DNA from 4 places in the Oceanobacillus sp. HCA-5259 genome. Region 3 is predicted to be linked to each of the others. Evidence: riboswitches for the same ligand, from Rfam matches in the RefSeq annotation. Region 3 holds a riboswitch; each other region holds the start of a gene.
The links. A riboswitch is a leader RNA that binds a small molecule or an ion and turns the genes downstream of it on or off. The one in region 3 is predicted to bind S-adenosylmethionine.
Positions count from the first base shown of each region.

Region 1 (5,963 bases), on a different contig from region 3:
GCTGAATGAAGCGTTCGCATCCCAATCGTTACGAGTTATTGAAGCGCTTGACTTAGATACTTCTATTGTGAATGTAAACGGTGGAGCGATTGCACTCGGACACCCGCTAGGAATGACGGGAACGAAGCTGACGCTAACTTTAGCCCATGAGATGCGCCGCAGAAATGTTCAATTTGGAATTGTAACGATGTGTGTTGGCGGTGGAATGGGAGCAGCAGGAGTATTTGAGCTAATTTAATCTTTACAACTAACTTTTAATAAAAGGAGAAGATCAATTATGAGCGAAACAAAAGACAAACTTTTTAAAGGAGGAGCCTTCCTCATTGAAGAATTAACCGGTGAGGACATTATCACTCCTGAGGACTTAACAGATGAGCATAAAATGATTGCGAAAACAACAGAGGAATATGTTAACAATGAAGTCGTCCCGCTTATCGACAAGTTAGAAAACCACGAATTCGAACATTCCGTAGAATTATTGAAAAAGGCGGGAGAGCTAGGTCTGCTCGGTGCAGATGTTCCGGAGGCTTACGGTGGGCTTGGTCTGGATAAGATTAGCTCATCCTTGATTACAGAGAAAATGGCACCAGCGGGAGGATTTTCCATTACTCATGGAGCCCATGTCGGTATCGGCTCGCTGCCAATTGTGTTTTTCGGGAATAAAGAACAGAAGGAGAAGTATTTGCCGAAGCTTGCGACGGGCGAGCTAATCGCTGCCTATGCCCTGACAGAACCTGGCTCCGGTTCAGACGCTCTCGGGGCAAAAGCGACTGCTAAGCTGAATGAGGCAGGAACCCATTATATTTTGAATGGGGAAAAGCAGTGGATCACGAACTCCGCGTTCGCAGATGTATTTGTCGTCTATGCAAAAATTGATGGTGAACATTTCTCTGCGTTCATTGTAGAACGCGATTATCCAGGTGTGTCCACTGGTTTGGAAGAGAAAAAGATGGGGATTAAGAGTTCATCAACCCGGACACTGATTTTGGAAGATGCAGAAGTACCGGTAGAAAATCTCCTAGGTGAAAAAGGTAGAGGACATATTATTGCCTTTAATATTTTAAACGTTGGACGTTACAAACTAGCCGTCGGTGGTGTCGGTGGTTCGAAACGGGCATTTGAACTAGCGGCAAAATATGTGAATGAACGGAAACAATTCAGTGTACCAATTTCAAGCTTCTCCCTAACCCAATCTAAGCTTGCTACGATGGCGAGTGAAATCTATGCAAATGAGAGTGCGGTTTATCGTACAGTTGGATTGTTCGAGCAGCGGATGGGTGCTTTGTCTGATGAAGAACTTGAGGACGGTCGGGAAATTGCCCGGGCAATTGCTGAGTACCAAATCGAATGCTCGATTACGAAATATATGGCGACAGAATTACTTGACCGCACCGCTGACGAAGCGGTTCAGCTGCATGGTGGGTATGGGTTCATGGAGGAATATGAAGTAGAAAGAATCTACCGGGATTCCAGGATCAACCGGATATTTGAAGGTACGAATGAAATCAACCGACTGCTCGTTCCGGGAACATTGCTGAAAAAGGCAATGAAAGGGGAACTGCCATTATTACAGAAAGCCCAAGGACTTCAGGAAGAGCTTATGATGATGATGCCTGAAGAAGTTGGCACAGAACCACTTGATCAGGAAAAGCATTTAGTGCGTAATGCAAAGAAAATTGTTCTCTTAGGTGCAGGTTTGGCGGCACAGAAATACATGCAGAAACTTGAGAATGAGCAAGAAATTCTCGTCCACTTGGCCAATATGGTTGGAGATGTCTTTAATATGGAATCAGCCCTCCTCCGTACTGAAAAAGCGATTCATCAGACGGGAGAGGAGAAGAATGAGCTGAAACTGCTTTATACACAAGTATATGTACAGGAAGCATTCAATCGGATTGAGGCAGCGGCAAAAGAGATCTTAATTGCGGTGGAAGATGGAGATACTCTACGGATGATGCTCTCTTCCTTACGTAAATTGACCCGTCATGAACCGACGAATGTTATTGCGAAGAAACGGGAAATCGCCAAATCACTCATCGAAAGTGAAAAATATATCGTATAATTTCAGTTCGTCCGGAGTATAGAATATGCTCCGGACGATTTTTTTAAAACCATACGAGCTCTGTAGCAAATACATGTGTCAACAAACCTTCTATGTTAAAATAGTGGTAATTACATAAAGGAGCTGGTTTTTAAAATGAGTATGACTTTTTACTGGTATCCAAAATGCGGCACGTGCAGAAATGCGAAGAAGTGGTTGGAAGCGAACGATATCGACTTTGAGGCAGTCCATATCGTTGAGGATACACCATCTAAGGATAAGATTTTACAATTAATTGAAAAAAGTGGTCTAGAACCGAAGAAGTTCTTTAATATGAGCGGTAAAAAATATCGCGAATTGAATATGAAAGAGAAGATTAAAGATGCTTCAGTTGAAGAAATGGCAGAATACCTAGCTTCTGACGGCATGTTGATAAAACGGCCGATAGCAGCGATGGGAGACAAAATCACTGTTGGTTTTAAAGAAGACGAATACGAATCAACTTGGAATTAGTACAGAAGGTAAAGAGAAAATGTGATGTACAGTAGATTTTCTAATCTATCCATTGTATAGTTGGAGTAGAAGAAACGGAAAGGATGATAACCGATGAATTTACCAGAGGACTTACGTTATACGAAAGAGCACGAGTGGATTAAGAAAGAGAGCGACAATAAAGTGCGCATCGGAATTACTGATTTCGCTCAAGATGAACTTGGAGATATCGTGTTTGTCGAACTTCCGGAAGAGGGCGACACAGTCGAAGCGGACGATTCATTTGGCAGTGTAGAATCGGTAAAAACAGTTTCCGAGCTATATGCACCAGTCAAAGGGACAATAGTTGAAATCAATGAAGAATTGGAAGACAGCCCAGAACTTGTCAACGAATCTCCATATGAACAGGCTTGGATGATCGTTGTAGAACTAGAGGACGCAAGCGAATGGGATAATTTACTGACAGCTGAAGAATACAAAGCAATCATAGAAGAATAATACTAAAGCAAGACAAAAAAGGAGGGGGACTAACTATACAATAAAACAGTATAGTCAGCCTCCTTTCTTTCATATGCTATAATAGGTGGATGATTTGATCGGATAAGGAGTGGCAGGGTATGATAGCGCACGAAACCGAAAAAGTTATTATTGTGGAGGGGTTGACAGATAAACGTAAGATAGAAGAAATTCTAAGCGAAGAAGTCACGATTATTTGTACAAACGGCTCACTAAGCGTCCATTGGTTTGATGAGCTGTTAGAAACATATAACTTAGATGAAAATGATGTCTACATCTTTGTCGATGAAGATAAAAATGGCTTGAAACTACGAAAACAACTGGCACGGGAACTCCCTCATGCCGACCATATTTATATTAGCAGGGATTACCGTGAAGTCGCAACTACCCCTTATAAAATCCTTGCCTCCTTACTCGTTGCAAAACATTTTTCAGTACGACCAACATTTTTATATTAGTCAGGTGAGTCTATGCAGAAAGTAATATCAAAACAGCTAAAGAAAGATTCTTACTTATTATATATTTATTCGCCATTTTGTGGCACATGCCATATCGCTAGGACGATACTTGAAAAAATTGAAGACATTCATGGCGAAGAAATATTTTATGAAATGAATGCCAATTTTGAAGAAGCTTTCTTACACGAACATAAAATAGAGAACGTGCCTTGTTTATTAATTAAGGAGAATAATGAAGTAAAGGAGAAAGTGTATACTTTCTATTCTACCGGTAATATTTATCGTTATCTTTTCGAATATAAGCCTGAGCTCTTCGCTGGGGAAAGCTATTGACAGCATAACTCAACTCATGCTATGATTTCTTTATGTTAATTGAATAGGTATGCTCTTATCGAGAGCGGTGGAGGGACTGGCCCTGTGAAACCGCGGCAACCTTCAAAGTCGTTTGAAAGGTGCCAATTCCTGCTAATATCTTGATAGATAAGAGAACAAGAAATGCAACTATAGGTAAAAGCGTCTTTCTGTTCTCGAATAGAAAGACGCTTTTTTGATTTATTTGGAAGGAGATAGTACGTTGATTTCCATTAAAGGTTTAAGGAAGCAATACGTTACAAAAGAAAGGCAAATCATTGCAGTTGATGATTTGGATCTGGATATAAAAGAAGGAGAAATATTTGGCGTTATTGGTTATAGTGGTGCTGGTAAAAGTACCTTCATCCGCTTGCTCAATCGGTTGGAGGAGCCATCAGGTGGATCAGTAACAATAGGTGATAAAGACATAACACGTTTGAAGAAAAATGATCTCCGCATTGCACGCCAAGATATTGGAATGGTGTTTCAACATTTTAATTTACTATGGTCGCGGACTGTGGCAGAGAACATTGCATTCCCGCTTGAAATTGCTGGAGTGAGCAAAACGGAGCGTAAACAGCGGGTTCAAGAATTGATCGACTTGGTCGGTTTAACTGGTCGGGAAGATGCTTATCCATCTGAATTAAGTGGTGGACAAAAACAGCGTGTCGGTATTGCTAGATCACTGGCGAACAAACCGAAACTATTACTTTGTGATGAAGCGACATCTGCTCTTGACCCGGAAACGACAACATCTATTTTGGATCTACTCGTTGACATCAATGAAAAGATGGGACTCACAATTATTCTGATTACCCACGAAATGCAGGTCATCCGGAAAATTTGCCACCGGGTTGCTGTTATGGAAGAGGGAAAAGTAGTGGAAATGGGAGATGTCCTCGATGTTTTCCTTCATCCGAAACAACAAATAACAAAGAAATTTGTTAGCCAGGTGATGGGAAATGCAGAGGAAGAGGATGCGATCCCAAGTATGCTGCAAGATAATCCAGAAGGAAAGCTCATCAAACTGCAATTTATCGGAGAATCAGCAAACAAAGCTTTAATCAGTCAGCTTGCGAAACAGTTTGCCATCGATATCAATATTATCCAAGGCAAGATTACGAATACGAAGACCGGAAGTTACGGAACATTGTTTGTTCAAATTACTGGTGAGGATGCGGAAATTGACCGTGCTATTCTCTATGTTCAAACGAAAACCTCCGTGGAATTGGAGGTCATCCTAAATGTTTGAAAATGTGAATATGGACGAGCTGTTAACAGCGACTAATGAAACTTTTTATATGACAATTATTTCGCTATTAGGCACCTTGGTCATCGGAATACTTCTTGGATTATTACTATTTCTTACAGCAAGAGGCGGTATTTGGGAAAATAAAGTCATTAATGCAATAACCGCATCTGTTGTCAACGTATTCCGTTCGATTCCGTTTATAATATTGATTCTGTTATTATTTCCATTTACAAATTTCCTTATTGGGACGATTCGAGGACCAAGTGCTGCGCTACCAGCGCTAATTATCGGCAGCGCGCCATTTTACGCTCGGCTTGTGGAGATTGCGTTCCGGGAAGTTGATAAAGGTGTCATTGAAGCTGCAAAATCAATCGGTGCGAAGACGAGTACGATTATATTTAAAGTATTGATACCTGAATCCTTACCAGCTCTCGTATCAGGGCTGACCGTTACAGCTATTGCACTTATCGGCTATACCGCGATGGCAGGAATAATTGGGGCAGGCGGTCTTGGAGATTATGCTTATTTCTATGGTTTCCAGCGCCGGAACTTTGATCTTGTGTTTATTTGTACGATAATAATTTTGATCATTGTATTTATTATTCAATTTATTGGAGATTTCATTACCAATAAAATAGATAAAAGATAAAAAGGAGAGGAATAAAGATGAGAAAGTTTCTAGGATTAATTCTACTATCATTCATTCTGTTGCTGGCTGCATGTGGTACAAGTGGAGAAAAAGAAGATACCGCAAATGGTGCAGATGATGCAGATAACACCGCTGGAGAAGAAGCCACAGAACCGGTTGATATCGTTATTGGCGCATCAAGTACACCCCATGCCGAAATTTTAG
Region 1 is NZ_JBBKBV010000010.1:94,359-100,321, reverse strand. Features, by position in the region: gene WKU33_RS08220 (acetyl-CoA C-acetyltransferase) at 1-238, shown strand, start outside; gene WKU33_RS08215 (acyl-CoA dehydrogenase family protein) at 278-2,062, shown strand; gene WKU33_RS08210 (arsenate reductase family protein) at 2,198-2,554, shown strand; gene gcvH (glycine cleavage system protein GcvH) at 2,648-3,031, shown strand; gene WKU33_RS08200 (toprim domain-containing protein) at 3,151-3,507, shown strand; gene WKU33_RS08195 (thioredoxin family protein) at 3,520-3,840, shown strand; SAM riboswitch class I at 3,893-3,994, shown strand; gene WKU33_RS08190 (methionine ABC transporter ATP-binding protein) at 4,082-5,110, shown strand; gene WKU33_RS08185 (methionine ABC transporter permease) at 5,103-5,759, shown strand; gene WKU33_RS08180 (MetQ/NlpA family ABC transporter substrate-binding protein) at 5,777-5,963, shown strand, end outside.
Region 1: it holds a riboswitch for S-adenosylmethionine, as region 3 does, so the genes downstream of both, WKU33_RS08190 (methionine ABC transporter ATP-binding protein) here and WKU33_RS03015 (cyclase family protein) in region 3, are expected to answer to the same signal.

Region 2 (5,963 bases), on a different contig from region 3:
CCAAGCGCCTGCTTCGGAAATAGAAGATAACAAATCTGAACTTGAGACCGATCCTCCGCGGGCGCCTTCCCCTACACGGAACAGCCGACAGCGGGATGCCGAAGAAGAAGTGGAAATTGATCTGGACTACCGAAGAAAAAAGAGACGTCGGATGTGGCTGATTATTTCAGGATCCGTTTTAGCTTGTGGTTTGATTTTCTTCATCTATTATCTGCTTGTCCATGTGAAGGTTGAAGACTTTGTAGGAGAGTCTGTATCCGTGGCCCGGGAATGGGCAGGTGAGAATGATGTCGAAATTGAATTAAACCAGGAGTATAATATGGAATATGATGCCAATCAGGTTTTTGAGCAAAGTGTAGCTGCTGGGGATAAAATACGGAAAGGGAAGACTCTAGAGTTAACGAGCAGCTTGGGACCAGATCCAGAAGAGGTTATACCGCTCCCAGACTTTTCGGAAATGAGCCAGGAGGAAGCACGGAATTGGATTGACGAAAATAAAGCGGAAAACCTGCAATTGGTTACAGAGTATAGTGATGACCTTGAAGAAGGGGAATATATTAAGACTACGATCCGGGATAGTGGGGTCGATGAGGCGGAATATCAACGTAAACACAGTGCAGCCGTCTATTATTCAAAAGGAAAGGAAGTTTTTGAAAAGAATATAACGGTACCTGACTTTACAGGAAAGCCCAAAGAAGAAGTGGAAAAGTGGGCAGAAACGAATGAAATTGACATGACTTATGAAGAAGCTGACTCTGACAGTATCGAGCCAGAACATATTATTAGTCAAAGTGAAGCTGCAGATGAAAAGGTAGCAAAACGAGATAAGATGAAAGTGAAGGTATCTGTAGGTAAAGCTACGGTCGTTCCAAACTTTTGGGGACTGACTGCGGAGGAAGCAGTTAGCAATTACCCGGATTTAGATGTGACGGTAAAAGAGAGATACAATACAGACATACCTTATGGAAGATTCATTTCCCAATCCGTTGAGGCGGAAACCAAATTAACGGACCAAGATGATAAGGGTGTTACTGTTACGTATTCATTAGGTAAGCCGTATTTAGCTGATTTCCGTGGTCAAATGGAAGGAGATCTGCCACGGTTATTCTTTGATGAATATCAATCAAAAGGCGCTGATATTAAGTATATAGTCAAGTATGTCTATTCTCCAGAAGTAAAGGGAACAGTGGTGAATATGAGTAAATTCAATGAATTCGTACCAATGACGTATACCGTTGAAATCAGTATTAGTAATAATGCCTCCGCACCACCTAATCCGCCAGACTTTTTTGATGATGAACCGGAGGCCCCTGTAGTCGATGAAGATATTGAAGTGGACGAAGAATAAATATAATCATCATGTTTAAAAGCACTACGAAATTTAAAATGAGGAGAGAGCTTACCCTACCCGAAAGAAATGTGCTGGCTGTAGCAAATACATTTCGGTATGGTAAGCTTTTTTATTTAAATCGATTGATTGTTAACTTGTTTCATTTCTTATTATCTTCTGTACAGTGATGTAGAGCATTTTTATGAATTTAACAGTGCTAAAGTTGGGTTACTCATTAAAAAACAGTCATCTTATTATGCCTTTGTACGATATTCCGTGTTGTGCTTTTTAAGTGTTTCATCATTACCAAATAAAAAGTGTTTCTCCATGTTCGGGGAGAATTTTGAATTTATTGTTTCAACTCCGACAGCTTCTGCAACTTCTCTTAGCATTGCAGGTGAAGCACCGCAACATAAGCCGATATAATTAATACCAATTTCTTTTGCCTCTTTTGCCTCTTTTGCCCATTCCGCTAATTCGAAACGATTATGGTAAAGCGGATCAAGTGCAGTCGGGAAAGTTGTTTCCGTAGGCAATGTGCAATTGCATCCGGCATCAGGCAAATTAAAGAATGTCGGATTTTCTTCCGTTGTCCGATATGGAAGTGGTAGAGCGCCCACATAGCCATCTACATTTTTTCGGATGTCCACTAAGTATGAATGCATTGTATCAGGTCCGCGGAAGCAGTTCAGACCAACTACTAATGCCCCCTTTTCAGAAAGGATTTTACATGATTCATCTGCCGTATATCCATCTCTTAAAATGTTCTCCGCAAATAAGGCTAACGTAATCACTGCAGGTAAACCTTGTTTTTGAATTTCTTCCAAGGCGATTAATGCTTCTTCATGATAATAAAATGTTTCACCAACAATGTAGTCAACGCCCTCTTCCTTACACCATTTCACCATTTCTGCAAAAATACTTCTCACTTCTTCCTTGGAAGCTGGATTATTTGGATCAAAAATATTTGTATTCGAAATATTTCCCGCAACAAGTGCTTCCTCTGTCGGGTGTTCCTTGGCTACTTCTTTTGCCAACCGAATTGCACTCCGATTTAGCGGCTCTAATAAATCTTCTTTACCAATAATGCGAAGCTTCTCTCGATGACCATTATACGTAAACGCTAAGATCACATCAGATCCAGCATTCATAAAATCTCTATAGGTTTGTTTAAGTGCTTCTGGGTTTTCTAGTGCCACTTCCGGTACAAATGACCCTGCTTGTAAATAACCCCTTCGTTCCAATTCAAACAAATACCCTTCTCCAACAATAACTGTTCCTTCTTTTAACCTTTGTTCTAGAGTACGTTTCATTTCTTCTCCTCCTGTTTTATATGTAATAAAATAATAAAAACCCCTTCTTAATATAAGAAGAGGTTTAAATCGCATTACTAGTTTCTCTTCTTATCTTCAAGCTTAACGCTACTGGAATTGGCACAGTGCTTCAAAAAGTCTGTTGCCGAGGTATCAAAGGGCCAGTCCCTCCACCTCTCTAGATAAGAAAATTACATATTTAATTTTGATAATTTTTACTCTACATAGGTTTCGTATAAATGTCAAGAGAAAATTTAATAATTATTTTAAAATTTAGTTAATGCTATTCGTGTTTTAAACCGACAATATCCGGTTCTAATTTTTCGGGTATTCGTTTTCAATTGTTATTATAATAATCTTATGAAGGAGGGAATAAGCGATGCTGAAAAATATGAATTGTTTCTGAGTGGCTCCCTTCATCAGATTATGAATTGGTTGAGGCTCCTGAAATGAAATTTCATTTACGGGGGATTTATTTGTTTATAGCGAAATTTGGATTGCTGTACAAAAGAAAAATTAACATGTAACAAAAAATGCCTTTAGTATTGGACTGGGTTGATCGCAATCCAGTCCTCTAACTGTTTAAGATTAATTCCATTAATAACTAGGAATTTAGTTTTGAAATATATGGTAAGATTAATTGAGTTAGAATAATTAATAAATATAGAATTAAGGGGAGAAAGTGATGATTATTAGAAAAGCTAGTACAACTGATGCAAAAAAATTAGCTAATCTTATAAAGGAAGTCGAAAAAAATTCAAAATATATGCTCTGGGAATCTGGTGAAAGAGAAGTTCAGGCAGAGAGCCAAGTGGAAATGATCAAAAGCATACAAGCAAGTGAAAATTCTACGATATTTGTAGCAGAAAAGGAGCAGGATTTAGTGGGTTATCTTTTTGCAATAGGTGGAAAGGCACGAAGAAATAAGCATTCCGTTTATATCGTTGTCGGCATATTACAAGCCAAGAGAGGACAAGGAATTGGTACAAAACTATTTTATCGGTTGGATCGTTGGGCACGGGATAGGAATATTCGAAGGTTGGAATTAACTGTGGTTACGAAGAATGATACAGCTCTTTCATTATATAGAAAAGCAGGGTTTGAAATAGAAGGGACCAAAAGGCATTCCTTGCTTATAGGTGATGAGTTCATGGATGAATATTATATGGCAAAATTATTATAGACAAGCTCGATTCTGCATATGTGGGATCGAGCCTTTTTAAGCTTAATTTTAGAAAATGGGATTGACATTTATCTGAAGGTGTTATATGGTTAATTACATAAGTAATTAACCAACTAAGGAATGAACTTAAATGAAGAAAAAACTAGATGACAGCAAGCCAATTTTCATGCAGATAAAGGATTTAATTGAGGATTCGATTATGGATGAATCCTATCAGACGGGGACCAGGGTACCATCAACGAATGAATTTGCTGCCTTTTATCAAATTAATCCTGCAACCGCTGGAAAAGGGATTAATGAGTTGGTCGGAGAAGGAATATTGGTTAAAAAGAGAGGGGTGGGCATGTTTGTTACCGAAACAGCAAAAGAGATTGTTATGGAGAAAAGGAAACAGACTTTTTATGACAATTACATGCTACCACTCAAAGAGGAAGCAAAAAAGCTTCAGATTAAAGATGAAGAACTTATAGAAATGCTGCAAAGGAAGGATGAAGGATATGAAGATTGAAGTGAATAATTTGAGTAAGAAGTATGGAGAAAAGTATGCATTAAATCATGTATCTTTTGCACTCGAGAAAAATAAAATCTACGGTCTGCTTGGGAGAAACGGTGCCGGGAAAACGACATTCATGAATATTCTTAGTGGCCAAATTATGCCATCGAGTGGAGAAATAAAAATTGCTGGTGAAAATCCATTCGATCAGCAAGAATTGACGGAATCGATTTGTCTGATTAAGGAATCCAATAACTTCCCCAAAGAACTGAAAATCAAAGATGTGTTAAAGATATTTTCTTACTTTTATCCGAATTGGGATTACTCCTTTGCAGAAGATTTATTAAAAGAATTTAATCTAACACCTCGATTAAAAGTAAAAGCATTATCCAAAGGGATGGAGTCTGCTTTAGGTATCACGGTTGGCTTAGCGAGCAGGGCTCCGATTACCGTTTTTGATGAACCATATATTGGAATGGACGCGCCGTCACGGAAACGATTTTATGAATTATTGTTAGAGGATTACGAGGATTATCCAAGAACAATCATCTTTTCCACCCATTTAATTGATGAGGTGAGTTTAATGTTTGAAGAGGTAATTATCTTGCAGGAAGGCTTGGTCGTTTTGCAGGAGGATTCAGAGGTGTTAAGACAACAAACGGTAGCCGTGTCTGGACCGACGGAAAAAGTAGATCAATTTTTACAAGGTAAAGATGTGATTGAACTCAAAAGTCTTGCAGGAAATTCAATGGCCTATGCCTTTGGTACTAGCGAAGAAGCGAAAGATTTCGGATTAGATGCAGAAGCGGTTCCGGTACAGGAATTAATGATTCATTTGACAGAAAAGAAAGGAGCGCACGCATGAATAATCAAGTGAAAGGACTTATTTATTATTATACACAAGACATGAAGTATCATGTGAAGATCTTTTGGACGATTCTAATTGCGATTACCGTTGCTACTAGTATTATGGCTTATTTCTTGATGGGCGTAGAAGGGAGCAGATTTTATTGGGCGTTCCCGTTTGCAACGTATACGAATGTCGCAATTATTGCTTTTCAAAGTGTTAAAAAGGACATTCCTTTTGGATTGAAAATGGGAGCGATTCGGAAAAACATTTTTCTGAGCTATGCCTATTTCTTCTTTTGCTATTCCCTATTAATGGCGATAGCGGCTAATACCTTGCAGACAATTTTAGAAGGGCTGCTTAACGTCTTCGGTGTTACAAACTATATTTTTGGACATCCGGCTATGCTGCTGACAGATACGTGGTTGACAAGAACAGTTATTGATACATTCATTATGTTCTTTCTTATGGCCTTACTATTATTAGTCGGATTAATATTTTACCAATCTGGTTTACTAGGTGGAGGAATTACATTAGGAGCAATACTAGTCGTAATCTTGTATGGTCTTTTTGAGGGCTGGTTAATTGAAGCATTTGCGAATATTTTATCTGATGCATCCATGCTGACTTTTGCAACGATTTTCGTAATCGGTATTGGTTTATATCTTTTTAGTTATCTGTTTATACAGAGGGTGACTGTTGTGAGGAAGGTGTAAAGTAGAGCACAGAAACTTTAGTTTTTGGAACGCTCGAAAATTAAATGAAGGGGAACAATGAAATTATGGAGTATTTGTAAA
Region 2 is NZ_JBBKBV010000014.1:33,551-39,513, reverse strand. Features, by position in the region: gene WKU33_RS09820 (PASTA domain-containing protein) at 1-1,348, shown strand, start outside; gene WKU33_RS09815 (homocysteine S-methyltransferase family protein) at 1,585-2,643, opposite strand; SAM riboswitch class I at 2,731-2,832, opposite strand; gene WKU33_RS09805 (GNAT family N-acetyltransferase) at 3,329-3,826, shown strand; gene WKU33_RS09800 (GntR family transcriptional regulator) at 3,957-4,334, shown strand; gene WKU33_RS09795 (ABC transporter ATP-binding protein) at 4,324-5,184, shown strand; gene WKU33_RS09790 (hypothetical protein) at 5,181-5,882, shown strand.
Region 2: it holds a riboswitch for S-adenosylmethionine, as region 3 does, so the genes downstream of both, WKU33_RS09815 (homocysteine S-methyltransferase family protein) here and WKU33_RS03015 (cyclase family protein) in region 3, are expected to answer to the same signal.

Region 3 (5,963 bases):
AATTGCTAGCGCGCTGTTTCTGAAAATGGAAGAGATCATAAAGGCGAATGTCGCCATCATGAGCAAGTTCACAAGACTGAAGCCGTAATCGGTTATAATCTCCCCAATAACTGGAACATATTCCACTCCATCGCCTTTTTCAAGAACGATATGAGGATTCATCCCGTCAAAGCCGATGAAAATTCCTCCGATAATCCATGAGAAGAGGAGCACGAATAAAAACGTTATAAATGAAAATATTAGTACGGCGCTATATTTTGATATTAAGATTTTCGTCCGTGAAATTGGTCGGATGAGCAGCAACTTAATCGTTCCCCAGCGGAATTCGTTAGCAAGAATACCGGCAGCAACGATGATGGTAAAGAGACTGACAAGGGAAAGCAGCATCTCATTTTCCATTACAAATTGCCACGCACCGTAACTTTCAGGCATAATATCATGTTCTAAATAATAATTATTGATTTCAATGAACGTTGAATTAAAGGACTCCATATCGGGAAATTCTTCCGTATCTTTCATGTATTCGGCATTCTCTGTTTCCAGCGTCTCTCTCCACGTATCTTCTTCATATGTCATAAAGTCCCCATAAGTTTTTGCCAACAGGCCGACCCCAATAATGATTAATGCCAGTATGACATACATTGCCCAAGTCGATTTCAAACGGTAGATTTTAATCACTTCATTTTGTATGAGATTTAGAAAATTAGTCAATGATATTCTCTCCAATCAGATCAAAGAATTTATCTTCGAGAGTTGATTTGGTGACTTGCACTTCATAAATGAGAATATTTTCTTTCACCAAATCGGAAATGAGTAGCGGGATATTCTCCTTCTCGGTTTGGAACGTGATTTTACCGTTTGTTTGGGCAGCAGGTGTTTTACGATTGACGACTTCAAGGGCTTTTTCAAGTGGTGTTGCTTCCATTTCCACTTGCAGCAGTTGTTGTTCGCCTGCTGGTGTATTTTCTTTCACAGCTTGAATCGCCACAAGCTCGCCATTTTTAATAATGCCGATCCGGTCGCACATTAACTCGATTTCGGACAATAGGTGGCTGGAAATGATAACTGCAACATTATGTTCGGTTGCAAGTTTCCGGATATATTGTCTGATTTCCCGAATGCCGGCAGGGTCTAGTCCATTCGTCGGTTCGTCGAGTATGAGAACGGATGGCTTATGTAATAAAGCTTGGGCGATTCCTATTCGTTGTCGCATCCCAAGTGAGTATCGGCCAACTTTTTCATTCATTACTTTTTCCAGACCGACAAGTTTAACCGTTTCATCAATTCTTTCCTGCGTAATCCCTGGAATCATCCTTGCATATTGTTTTAAGTTTTGTGCGCCTGTTAAAAAGGGGTAGAGCTCTGGATTTTCAACGATTCCGCCAACTTCACGGATTGCTTCTTTAAATTCTGTTTTAATACTTTTGCCGAGAATATGTACGTCGCCTTCTGTAAGTTTCATTAACCCTACCATCATACGGATTGTCGTTGTTTTCCCGGCACCATTTGGTCCAATGAAGCCGAATACTTCCCCTCTATTAATGGTAAAGGAAAGGCCTTTAATGATTTCCTTATTGCCGATACGTTTTCGGACATTCGTCAATTGCATTGCAATTTCGGTCATTCTATTCCCTCCTCTATCGTGTTCTCTAGGTGGTACGGAAAAAGGGGTGGGAAAGTTTCATTTTTACTGATTTTGGTAATAATATATTCAAAAAGATGATCGGCAGAAATGTTTTTCTAGCCGATCATCTTTTACTGTAAGGGCACTTCCGCCTTTGATTTAAGGGGAGCTATGCTTTTATATTACCCCATACTTTTTTTGCTTCTGTGCTACCTCACTGAATGAAGTTTCACTTTATGAATAAACCAAGAATACTCGTGACTTCAGTTGTGAGAGATTTAATTTAGGGTAGTATTGCGAACGATCGTACAGGAAATCCACTTGCTTTTTCAGGCTTTGGAACGATATTGAAAATGATGGCACCTTTTGTTGGAACTTTATCCAGATTGGTTAGCAGTTCGATCTGATAGGTGTCTTGCTCTAGTACGTAATATTCTCCGATGAGTCTGCCATTTTTTGCAGCGTCGATAGCGGAGTCGGTGTCAAAGGTTTCGTGGCCGACTGCTTTGATTTTTCTTTCTTCAAATAGGAATTCGAGAGCGTCAATTCCCCAGCCGGGAAGATGTGGATTACCGTCTTCATCCTTATTCTCAAAACGCTCTTTATCTGGCCAACGCTTGCTCCAATCGGTACGTAAGGCGACAAATGTGCCTGCTTCAATTTCACCGTGGACTGCTTCGAATTTGAGGATATCTTCTTTCGTCAAGGTGAAGTCATGGTTATGTGCTGCTTCCCTTGATTTATCAATGACTATGAGCGGTAAGACAAGTTCTTTTAATTTAAGTTCATCAAGGTAGCGCTGATGTCTTACGAAATGAATTGGAGCATCGATATGAGTACCGTATTGTCCGGCAAAAGAGAACAGTTGGGCAAAGAACCCATCGTCATGGTTGTAAAGTGTCTTGAATGCGGCATCATCAAATGCTGCAAAATGCGGTGAATCAGGGCCGAAAGTGTGAGTCAAATCAACCCATTCTTTTTCTTTCAGTAGTGAGATTGCTTTTTGTAATTCTATTGCTGCTTGTATTGTCGTCAATTTCATCCCCCCTAAAATTATAAAAAACCCTCTTCTTGAAATAAGAAGAGGGTTAGGTAGCATATCTGCCGGCTCTTCTTATCTTCGAGCAAATGCATGCTCCTGGAATTGGCACAGTACTCCAAAAGCCTGTTGCCGAGGTCTCAAAGGGCCAGTCCCTCCACCTCTCTTGATAAGAAAAAAATATTAAGAAATTAGTTAAATAATAGAATATACCGAAACAAGAAAAAAGTCAACACTTAATTCGGGGACAGGGGGTCAGAGCATCTGTCCCAACTGGGACAAATGCTCTGACCCCCTGTCCCAGTTTACCGGCAAAAAATAATTATTTCATAAGGGGTTGTTTGGGCTGGAATACTCTTTGTTGCTGCACCATAAACAACAATTAAATTTCTCCTTGCAGGGTTTTGTTTGAAGTCTTGCCCGTTTGTTAATTGCATCTGTGTATCAGGACCGATATTTAGCTGCAAAGAGCCGTCACTGCTGATTAATTGCTCATTAAAATAACTTACCTTTACTTGGCTATATGGATTTTCCTTCACGATAACTAATGCCCGGTATTGCGGTGGATAAATTAAAATTGTGGCTGCATCCCCATCATAATAACCGGTGATCTGATCCCCGACTTTGATTTTTTCCTGATATAGAAAGAACGTATCTGGTCCTGCAACGAAGTTAACGACAGTACCGGCATCATTCTGAACAGATATAAACTTGTAACAACCGAAATTATCATTAGGCGGATACATCGGAAAGTCATCTACACTTGTGACGCGGCCGGTAAATGATTTGAAATTGATTCTACTCACTGGAACCACTCCTTTTTATAAAATTAGCCCACAATAGTTTATGAGAACTTAGGTTAAAAGTGCTGGAGTGGGACAAGTGCTCTGACCCCATGTCCCAGTGGGACGCGTGGGGTCAGAGCACTTGTCCCGATTTCTATACAGGGTGTGTTGGTTATGATTTAATGGAAATAATGGAAAAGTTATTGAGGTTGTTCGGTATATGGATGTTTAGACCATAATAAAGATGGAGGAGGGATTTAATGGAATTAAGACAGCTGGAATATTTCATGACTGTATGTGAAGAACTGCATTTTACGAGGGCTGCTGAGAAATTGAACATTGCCCAGCCGACATTAAGCCAGCAAATCAAAGTTTTAGAAGGCGAGGTAGGAATTCCGCTCTTTGACCGGATAGGGAAAAAGACTGCATTAACGGAGGCCGGAGAGATTTTATATAAGCATTGTAAGCAGATTTTCTATGAATTGGAACAAGCACAAGCGGCAATTGGAGAACTGAATGGGTTGGAAAGAGGAAGGCTTACAATCGGATCCTTGCTTACTTGTATGAATTACCTACTTCCTCCTGCACTAGTTCGCTTCAAAGCTCTTTATCCGAATATCAAACTGTCTGTCCATGGATTGCGGACAGAAGAGATTGAAAGAAGCATACTGGAAAATAAACTGGATCTTGGTCTTACGTTCCTGCCGAATGGAAATGATGAGTTGGAGGAAATTTCATTATATACAGAGGAACTGGCACTTGCTGTTCCCAAAGGTCATCCACTTGCGATAAAGTCGGCAGTAAACTTTGATCAAATTACCAATATCCCATTAATACTTATGCCGGAAAATTATCAACTTCGGCAGTTAATTAAGGGCTACGCTCGAACTGTCGGGATCACGATTAATCCGGCACTTGAGCTGACAACATTGGAATCAATTATCCAACTGACGGAAAAAGGTATGGGAGCCCCCATTTTACCACTGCCGTACTTGGAACATTTAAATAATCAAGATATAAAAGTTGTGAAAATACTAAATCCAACCCCACAAAGGGAAATTGGTATTATCTATCGAAAAGATAAATTCATGTGTACAGCAACCAGAACCTTTATCGGAGAAGTGACGAAAGCAGTAGCAGGTGGGGTAGAGGATCAGGCTATTAACATCAATCCATGAAAAAAGCAGTTCAGGTGCTAAGTTGTCTGAACTGTTTTATCAATTACATTTCTATACTAATTATGAAAATACAGTGGGACAAGTGCTCTGACCCCCCTGTCCCACTGTACAGAACGCCCGAACCGTCGCCCTAGGGAGATTGGTTCGGGTGTTGTTTTGGTTTTTAGTCTTTTTTAACATCTTCCATACTTGCGCCGTAATTAATATGATAGGTCTGTCCGTTCAGCACTAATGCTGGAACAGATTTTACTCCAGCCTCTTCTGCTTCATTGATTCTAGAAGGATTTTCCTCGAAATGGACAATTTCTAAATCTACTTTCGAATCATCTAGATAATCTAATACCATTTTTTCCGCATTGACGCATACTGGACAACCCGCATGATAAAATATTGCTTTCTGCATGTGAATACCTCCTTTTTCTCTTATATTTAGCTTAGAACAAGTAGGTAGCTATAACAATTAGAAATTTTCTATCGTAATGATAGGTTTTAACTATGCTAAGATAAAAGAATAGAGTAAATGATAATAAAAAAACATGAATAATAAATGGAGGGGCATATGGTTCATATATTATATATTGAAGATGATAAAGAAATAGGTCATTGGGTCTCAACAGATTTAACGGAAAGAGGTTATAAAATAACATGGTTGCAGTCTGGGGAAAATATGGAGAGCTATTTGACTTCGATAGATTTAGCGATTTTAGATGTAATGCTGCCTGGATTAGATGGATTTTCTCTTGGCAAGCGTCTGAAAAAAAGTGCACCAGATATACCAATTATTATGCTTTCGGCTCGAACTGCCGTGGAGGATAGACTGGAAGGTCTCCGTTTTGCAGACGATTATGTGACAAAACCCTTTCATCCCGATGAACTCGCTGCCCGGATTGAAGTATTGCTGCGAAGGTTCCAGCGACATGACGAAGTATTAGAAATTAAGCATTTGCAGATTTACCCGAAAGACATGCGGATTATCAACAAAAATAATGAGGAGGAAATATTATTAACAGGTAAACAATATCATTTATTCCAGTACTTTATCCGACACTTAAATCAAATATTAACAAAAGAGCAATTATATGAAGGTATCTGGGGAGAGAGCTATATCGAAGGTGATAAAACATTAATGGTGCATATCCGATATTTACGAGAAAAAATTGAAGAAAATCCATCTGTACCAACAGTCATTGAAACGATTCGCGGTATTGGATATCGGGTGAAACAATGAGGAATTTCTTCAGGTCTCTGTTGGCAAAATACATGCTCCTAATCGTGATCGCAATTTCTTTAGTACAAATTGCTTCCATAACGATTGCACTATTTGTATACGGATTCGC
Region 3 is NZ_JBBKBV010000003.1:111,924-117,886, reverse strand. Features, by position in the region: gene WKU33_RS03025 (ABC transporter permease) at 1-711, opposite strand, end outside; gene WKU33_RS03020 (ABC transporter ATP-binding protein) at 704-1,624, opposite strand; gene WKU33_RS03015 (cyclase family protein) at 1,908-2,660, opposite strand; SAM riboswitch class I at 2,736-2,839, opposite strand; gene WKU33_RS03010 (hypothetical protein) at 2,969-3,409, opposite strand; gene WKU33_RS03005 (LysR family transcriptional regulator) at 3,709-4,626, shown strand; gene WKU33_RS03000 (thioredoxin family protein) at 4,790-5,029, opposite strand; gene WKU33_RS02995 (response regulator transcription factor) at 5,186-5,854, shown strand; gene WKU33_RS02990 (sensor histidine kinase) at 5,875-5,963, shown strand, end outside.

Region 4 (5,963 bases), on a different contig from region 3:
TTGTTGTATCCCCGCCCCAAGTCGTTTGAAGTTCAACATCCAAGCCTTCTTCTTCAAAAAAACCTTGTTCCAGTGCTACATATTGTGGGGCATAAAATAGGGAGCGCGTAACTTCAGCGAGATTAATCTTCACTGTTTCTGATTGACAGGCAGTAATAAATAACAGGAAGCCGAGCAAAAGTAAACCTTTCGTTATTTTTCTCATAGTGTCCGCCCCTTTCGTATCATAGTGGATAGTCAACTACAGTTTATGCCTGGGCGGTGGAATTGTGCAGAAGACAGGGGGGAATGAGAAAAACAAAGACGAAAGTACCATTACAGTAAGTTTGCGGACGCCTAGGGTTGCGATTACTCGTTTTACCGAAGTGCGTTTGTAATAACACATCCAATAGTCGCAGCAACGCACAAGAGCTATTTACGGACTGTTTACCCCCTTCACATATTGGGTTTCCCTCTTGTTTAGAGGTGGGGGTATTACAGACCGTTAATACGTGATAAAGTGAAACTCATTCAGTGGGGTATCCTTCCCTCCCCACTGAATGTTAGTTGAACAGAATCAGGTATTTACGGACTGTTTACCCCCTTTCACATATTGGGTTTCCCTCTTGTTTAGAGGTGGGGGTATTACAGACCGTTAATACGTGATAAAGTGAAACTCATTAAGTGGGGTATCCTTCCCTCCCCACTGAATGTTAGTTGAACAGAATCAGGTATTTACGGACTGTTTACCCCCTTTCACATATTAGGTTTCCCTCTTGTTTAGAGGTGGGGGTATTACAGACCGTTAATACGTGATAAAAAAACTTCCGATTTTAATAAAAAATCGGAAGTCCCAGCGAAGTCGCTGTTAATAAAATTTATAATTATCCTTTTGGGATGAGGATACATTGTTACCCTTTATACACGGGACCTGCTGCTTTAGTAGCATCACTCACGTTCTCAAACTTCGCAAAGTTCTCGTGGAATTTCTTAGCGAGTGCTTTCGCTTCCTGTTCGTAGGCCGCTTTATCTTCCCATGTATTCTTCGGGATGAGTACTTCATCAGGCACACCTGCTACGTGAACAGGAACCTGCAAGCCGAATATATCATCGGTTATTGTTTCGATATGATTCAATTCACCTTCTAGCGCGGCATGGATCATCGCGCGTGTATAGGATAATTTCATTCGGTTTCCAACACCGTAAGACCCACCAGTCCAACCCGTGTTTACGAGGAATACATTAGAATTATACTGATCGATTTTTTGTCCAAGCATATCCGCATACTTCGCTGGTGCGAGCGGTAAGAATGGGGATCCAAAGCAAGCAGAGAAGGTCGCTTCCGGCTCCGTCACGCCGCGCTCTGTCCCAGCAAGCTTACTAGTATAGCCGCTTAGAAAATGGTACATAGCCTGTTCTTTCGTAAGCTTGCTGATCGGTGGCAATGTTCCAGACGCGTCGGCCGTTAAGAAAATAATCGTATTCGGATGACCAGCAACACTTGGAGTGACGATGTTATCGATATTATCTACCGGATAAGCTGCCCGGGTATTTTCCGTCAAGCTCGTATCGTCATAATTTGGTTCACTTGTCACATCATCAATCGTAACGTTCTCAAGTACAGAACCAAAGCGGATCGCGTTGAAAATTTGTGGCTCTTTCTCTGCAGAAAGATTAACACATTTAGCATAACAGCCGCCTTCAATATTAAATACACCATTCGGACTCCAGCCATGTTCATCATCACCAATCAACCGGCGGTATGGATCAGCAGAAAGAGTCGTTTTTCCGGTTCCGGATAGGCCGAAAAATAATGCCACGTCACCCTCTTGACCAACGTTCGCTGAGCAGTGCATCGATAGAACATCCTGCTGTGGCAGCAGATAGTTCATTACAGAGAAAATCGACTTTTTAATTTCCCCTGCATATTCCGTTCCCCCGATTAATACGACACGCTTCTTGAAGGAAATGATGATGAATGTCTCTGAATTCGTCCCATCTTCTGCAGGGTCTGCTTTAAAATGCGGTGCTGAAATAACCGTAAATTCTGCTTGATGTGTTTTAAGTTCTTCTTCTGTAGGTGTTATAAATAGTTGACGGGCAAAAAGATTATGCCAGGCAAATTCGTTAATTACTTGGATCGGTAAACGATATTTTTCATCCGCTCCAGCAAAGCCTTGGAACTGATAAACTTCGTCCTTTTCCATTAAGTAATTTACTACCTTTTCGTGTAACTTATCAAAGGAAGCTTCATCGATCGGTTGATTCACTGGACCCCATTCAACCGTATCTTCCGTAATCTCGTCTTTAACAATAAATTTGTCTTTCGGTGAACGACCTGTATATTTACCTGTAGTTGCAGTTACTGCTCCTGTTGAAGTTAGAACGCCTTCATTTCGATCTAACACGCGTTCCACCAGACGAGCTACTGAATAGTTTCGATTCAAATTCTCGTGTTCTAATAGTTGGTTTGTCAATGATTTCTCCACCATTTTCATTCTTATTCTCCTGCCTTTTAAAAGGTTTTGTTGAAGGAAGACTGCAAACTTCCTCCTTATCGCTTATCTTAAATCTGACATTAGTATAACACATTAAATGGAATAGTCCATACTAATTGAAAAATTTTTTGAGAACTGTCGGTAACCTATTTTAGTTCGTTATCATTTTTGTTGGAAAACGATTTCAATATGTTGTTCTATATTTGATTGTAACAAAGAACAGACAGTATGAAAATAAAACTGGTAAAAAATAATGAAATATGATACGCTATTTTTCAGTAATCGATTATTAAGTAACGAATCCCTTTTAAATAAGGTTATAATAATTTCAATTCTTATTCAGAGCTGGTGGAGGGACAGACCCGGTGAAGCCCAGCAACCTCACGATTTGTGAAAGGTGCTAATCTGTTGCAAGGAATTTTCCTTGAACAATAAGAGTGAAAGGCTAATTAATCCTTTCCTCATACTTGCGGGAAAGGATTTTTATTTTCATGCTTTGAATAATGGAACGAATGGAGATTGGGTTCCGTTACATATTACAAAGGAGAGAACAAGCCAAATGGCTGCAAATGCAAATCGTCGTTTATTTACTTCAGAATCAGTAACAGAGGGACATCCTGATAAAATGTCGGATCAAATATCTGATGCGATACTGGATGATATTTTAAAAGAAGATCCAGATGCACGTGTGGCATGCGAGACAGTCGTTACAACGGGAATGGTGCTCGTAGCAGGTGAAATCACAACTACAACTTATGTAGATATACCGCAAATTGTCCGCCAGACGGTGAAAGACATTGGTTACACCCGAGCAAAGTATGGCTTTGATTATGAAACTTGTGCCGTCATGACTGCAATTGATGAGCAATCACCTGATATTGCCGGTGGGGTCGATAAGGCACTTGAAGCAAGAGAAGGGAAGATGGAAGAAGAAATAGAAGCAATCGGAGCAGGTGACCAAGGATTAGTGTTCGGTTATGCGACGAAAGAGACGGAAGAATATATGCCACTTCCAATTAGTCTTTCCCATAAGCTTGCAAGACGTCTTTCCGATGTAAGAAAAAACCGGGTATTGGATTATTTACGTCCAGATGGGAAGACACAAGTTACCGTCGAATATGATGAAAAGAATCAACCAGTTCGTGTGGATACAATCGTTGTTTCTACTCAGCATCATGAAGACATTCCGAATGAACAGATTATTTCTGACATTCGAGAGTATGTTATAAAACCGGTTATACCAGAAGCGCTTTTAGATGAAGATACAAAATACTTCATCAATCCATCTGGCCGCTTCGTGCTTGGCGGTCCGCAAGGTGATGTCGGCTTAACGGGCCGGAAGATCATCGTGGATACGTACGGAGGCTACGCACGTCACGGCGGAGGTGCTTTCAGTGGGAAGGATCCGACAAAGGTGGACCGTTCCGGAGCTTATGCAGCTCGATATGTAGCGAAAAACATCGTGGCGGCAGGGCTTGCTGCAAAATGTGAAGTACAGCTTGCTTATGCGATCGGTGTTGCAGAGCCTGTATCCATCACAATCGACACATTTGGAACGAGCGAGTATCAGGAAGAAGTATTAGTGGGAGCGGTGCGTAAGCTATTTGACCTTCGACCTGCAGGGCTGATCGAGATGCTTGATTTACGGAAGCCGATTTATAAAAATACAGCGGCTTATGGACATTTCGGCAGAACCGACATTATTTTCCCGTGGGAAAAACTTGATAAAGTTGAAGAACTGCAAAAGATAGTTTGTGAAAAGTAAAAAGCGCGAAGGTGGAAACGTCATTATGGTATAGTTTCGCGGCTGCCGGGGACATGAGGTTACTCGTCCCACCGAAGACCGATTGTACTAGCGTATCCAGTAGTCAAAGTAGCGTAGTAATCGTGCCTCACAGGATAGTTCGGTGTTGCTCATACGTTTTAATAGTTTTATCACGCATTAACGGTCTGTAATATCCCTGCCTTAAATAGGAGGGAAGTCCGACATGTGAAGGTGGGGAATAAACAGTCCGTAAATCCCTGATTCTGTTCAACTAACATTCAGTGGGGAGGGAATTCCCCACTGAATGAAGTTTCACTTTATATGAAGTGCAATAAGAGCTATTCCGTTGAGTCGGGATAGCTCTTATTGTATAAAGGAAAATTTATTTTTTCCCCAAATCTGTATGTATTTTATAATATTGACCTTTCTCCACGTAGGATTTTCTTACCCGTTCCATTTCTTGGTAATCAGCCGCTGTTAGGTCTCTTGCGTATTTTGCAGGGTTTCCCATATATAAGGTGTTTGGTGGAATTTTTTTCCCCGGTGGCACGAGGCTTCCTGCTGCTACAAATGCATTTTCTCCGATTTCCGCCCCATCTAGGATGATTGCTCCCATACCAATAAGGGCGTTCTTTCTAATAATGGCTGAATGTAGGGTGACTTGATGGCCGACCGTAACGTCATCTTCAATAATAAGTGGATTATCAGGGCTTTGGTGCAGAACGGTCAAGTCTTGGATGCTGACTCGTTTACCAATTCTTGTTGGTGCGATATCACCGCGGATTACAACGTGGAACCAAATGCTCGAATCCTCATCGATTGTGACATCTCCATTTATAACAGCGTTTTTTGCTAGGAAAACTGAATCATGAATTTTTGGATAAACCCCCTGATAATGATCAATCATATGAACACTCCTATTCCCTTGTATTTTTTAAGCTCAATGTTGATAATAATGATAGTATAACAAATCTATGTAAAAATGATGAAATGATGGAGGCGCAAGGAATGCAAATACCGAATACAGCAACTGGGTTACTATATGAAGTCTACAACACTTTATTTCCTATTGTTGAGGAAGAGATGAAAGGGTGGGAAGAGAAAGCAGCAGCTATTCCAGATAAGGAACTGCAACTACAAGCCCTAGCCAGTATCGATTCAAAAAAATTCCATTGTCAGGGTGGTGCTGTGTTCGCATTGCTTGCTGGAATGAAGTATGAAAAAGCGATTCGTTTTATCGTTGCATATCAGACGATCAGCGATTACTTAGATAATCTCTGTGATCGCAGTACATCACTTGATCCGAAAGATTTTCGTATGCTCCATGAGGCGATGAAGGATGCGCTCCGTCCTGAAGCAGCTTTGCAAGATTATTATGCTTATCGGTCGGAGAAAGCTGATGGGGGTTATCTTGAGAAATTAGTGCTTACGTGTCAAGCTGCATTGAAAGACATCGACGACTATGAACAAATCCAGGAATATTGTTTAGAACTATGGACGCTGTATGCGGACCTTCAAGTACATAAACACGTCAAAGTGGAAGAGCGTATCCCGCGGCTGACAACTTGGTATAAGGAAAAGAAAGATAAAGCGCTTGGATTAAGCTGGTATGAATTTGCAGCAGCGTCTGGATCAACGCTTGGCATTTTTTGTCTTGTGTCTTATGCAATGGGCGGGAAAATGACTGCATCGCTTCCGCAACATATAATGTACAGTTATTT
Region 4 is NZ_JBBKBV010000002.1:5,856-11,818, reverse strand. Features, by position in the region: gene WKU33_RS01350 (ABC transporter substrate-binding protein) at 1-205, opposite strand, end outside; gene pckA (phosphoenolpyruvate carboxykinase (ATP)) at 891-2,471, opposite strand; SAM riboswitch class I at 2,810-2,915, shown strand; gene metK (methionine adenosyltransferase) at 3,037-4,242, shown strand; gene WKU33_RS01335 (gamma carbonic anhydrase) at 4,625-5,149, opposite strand; gene WKU33_RS01330 (tetraprenyl-beta-curcumene synthase family protein) at 5,251-5,963, shown strand, end outside.
Region 4: it holds a riboswitch for S-adenosylmethionine, as region 3 does, so the genes downstream of both, metK (methionine adenosyltransferase) here and WKU33_RS03015 (cyclase family protein) in region 3, are expected to answer to the same signal.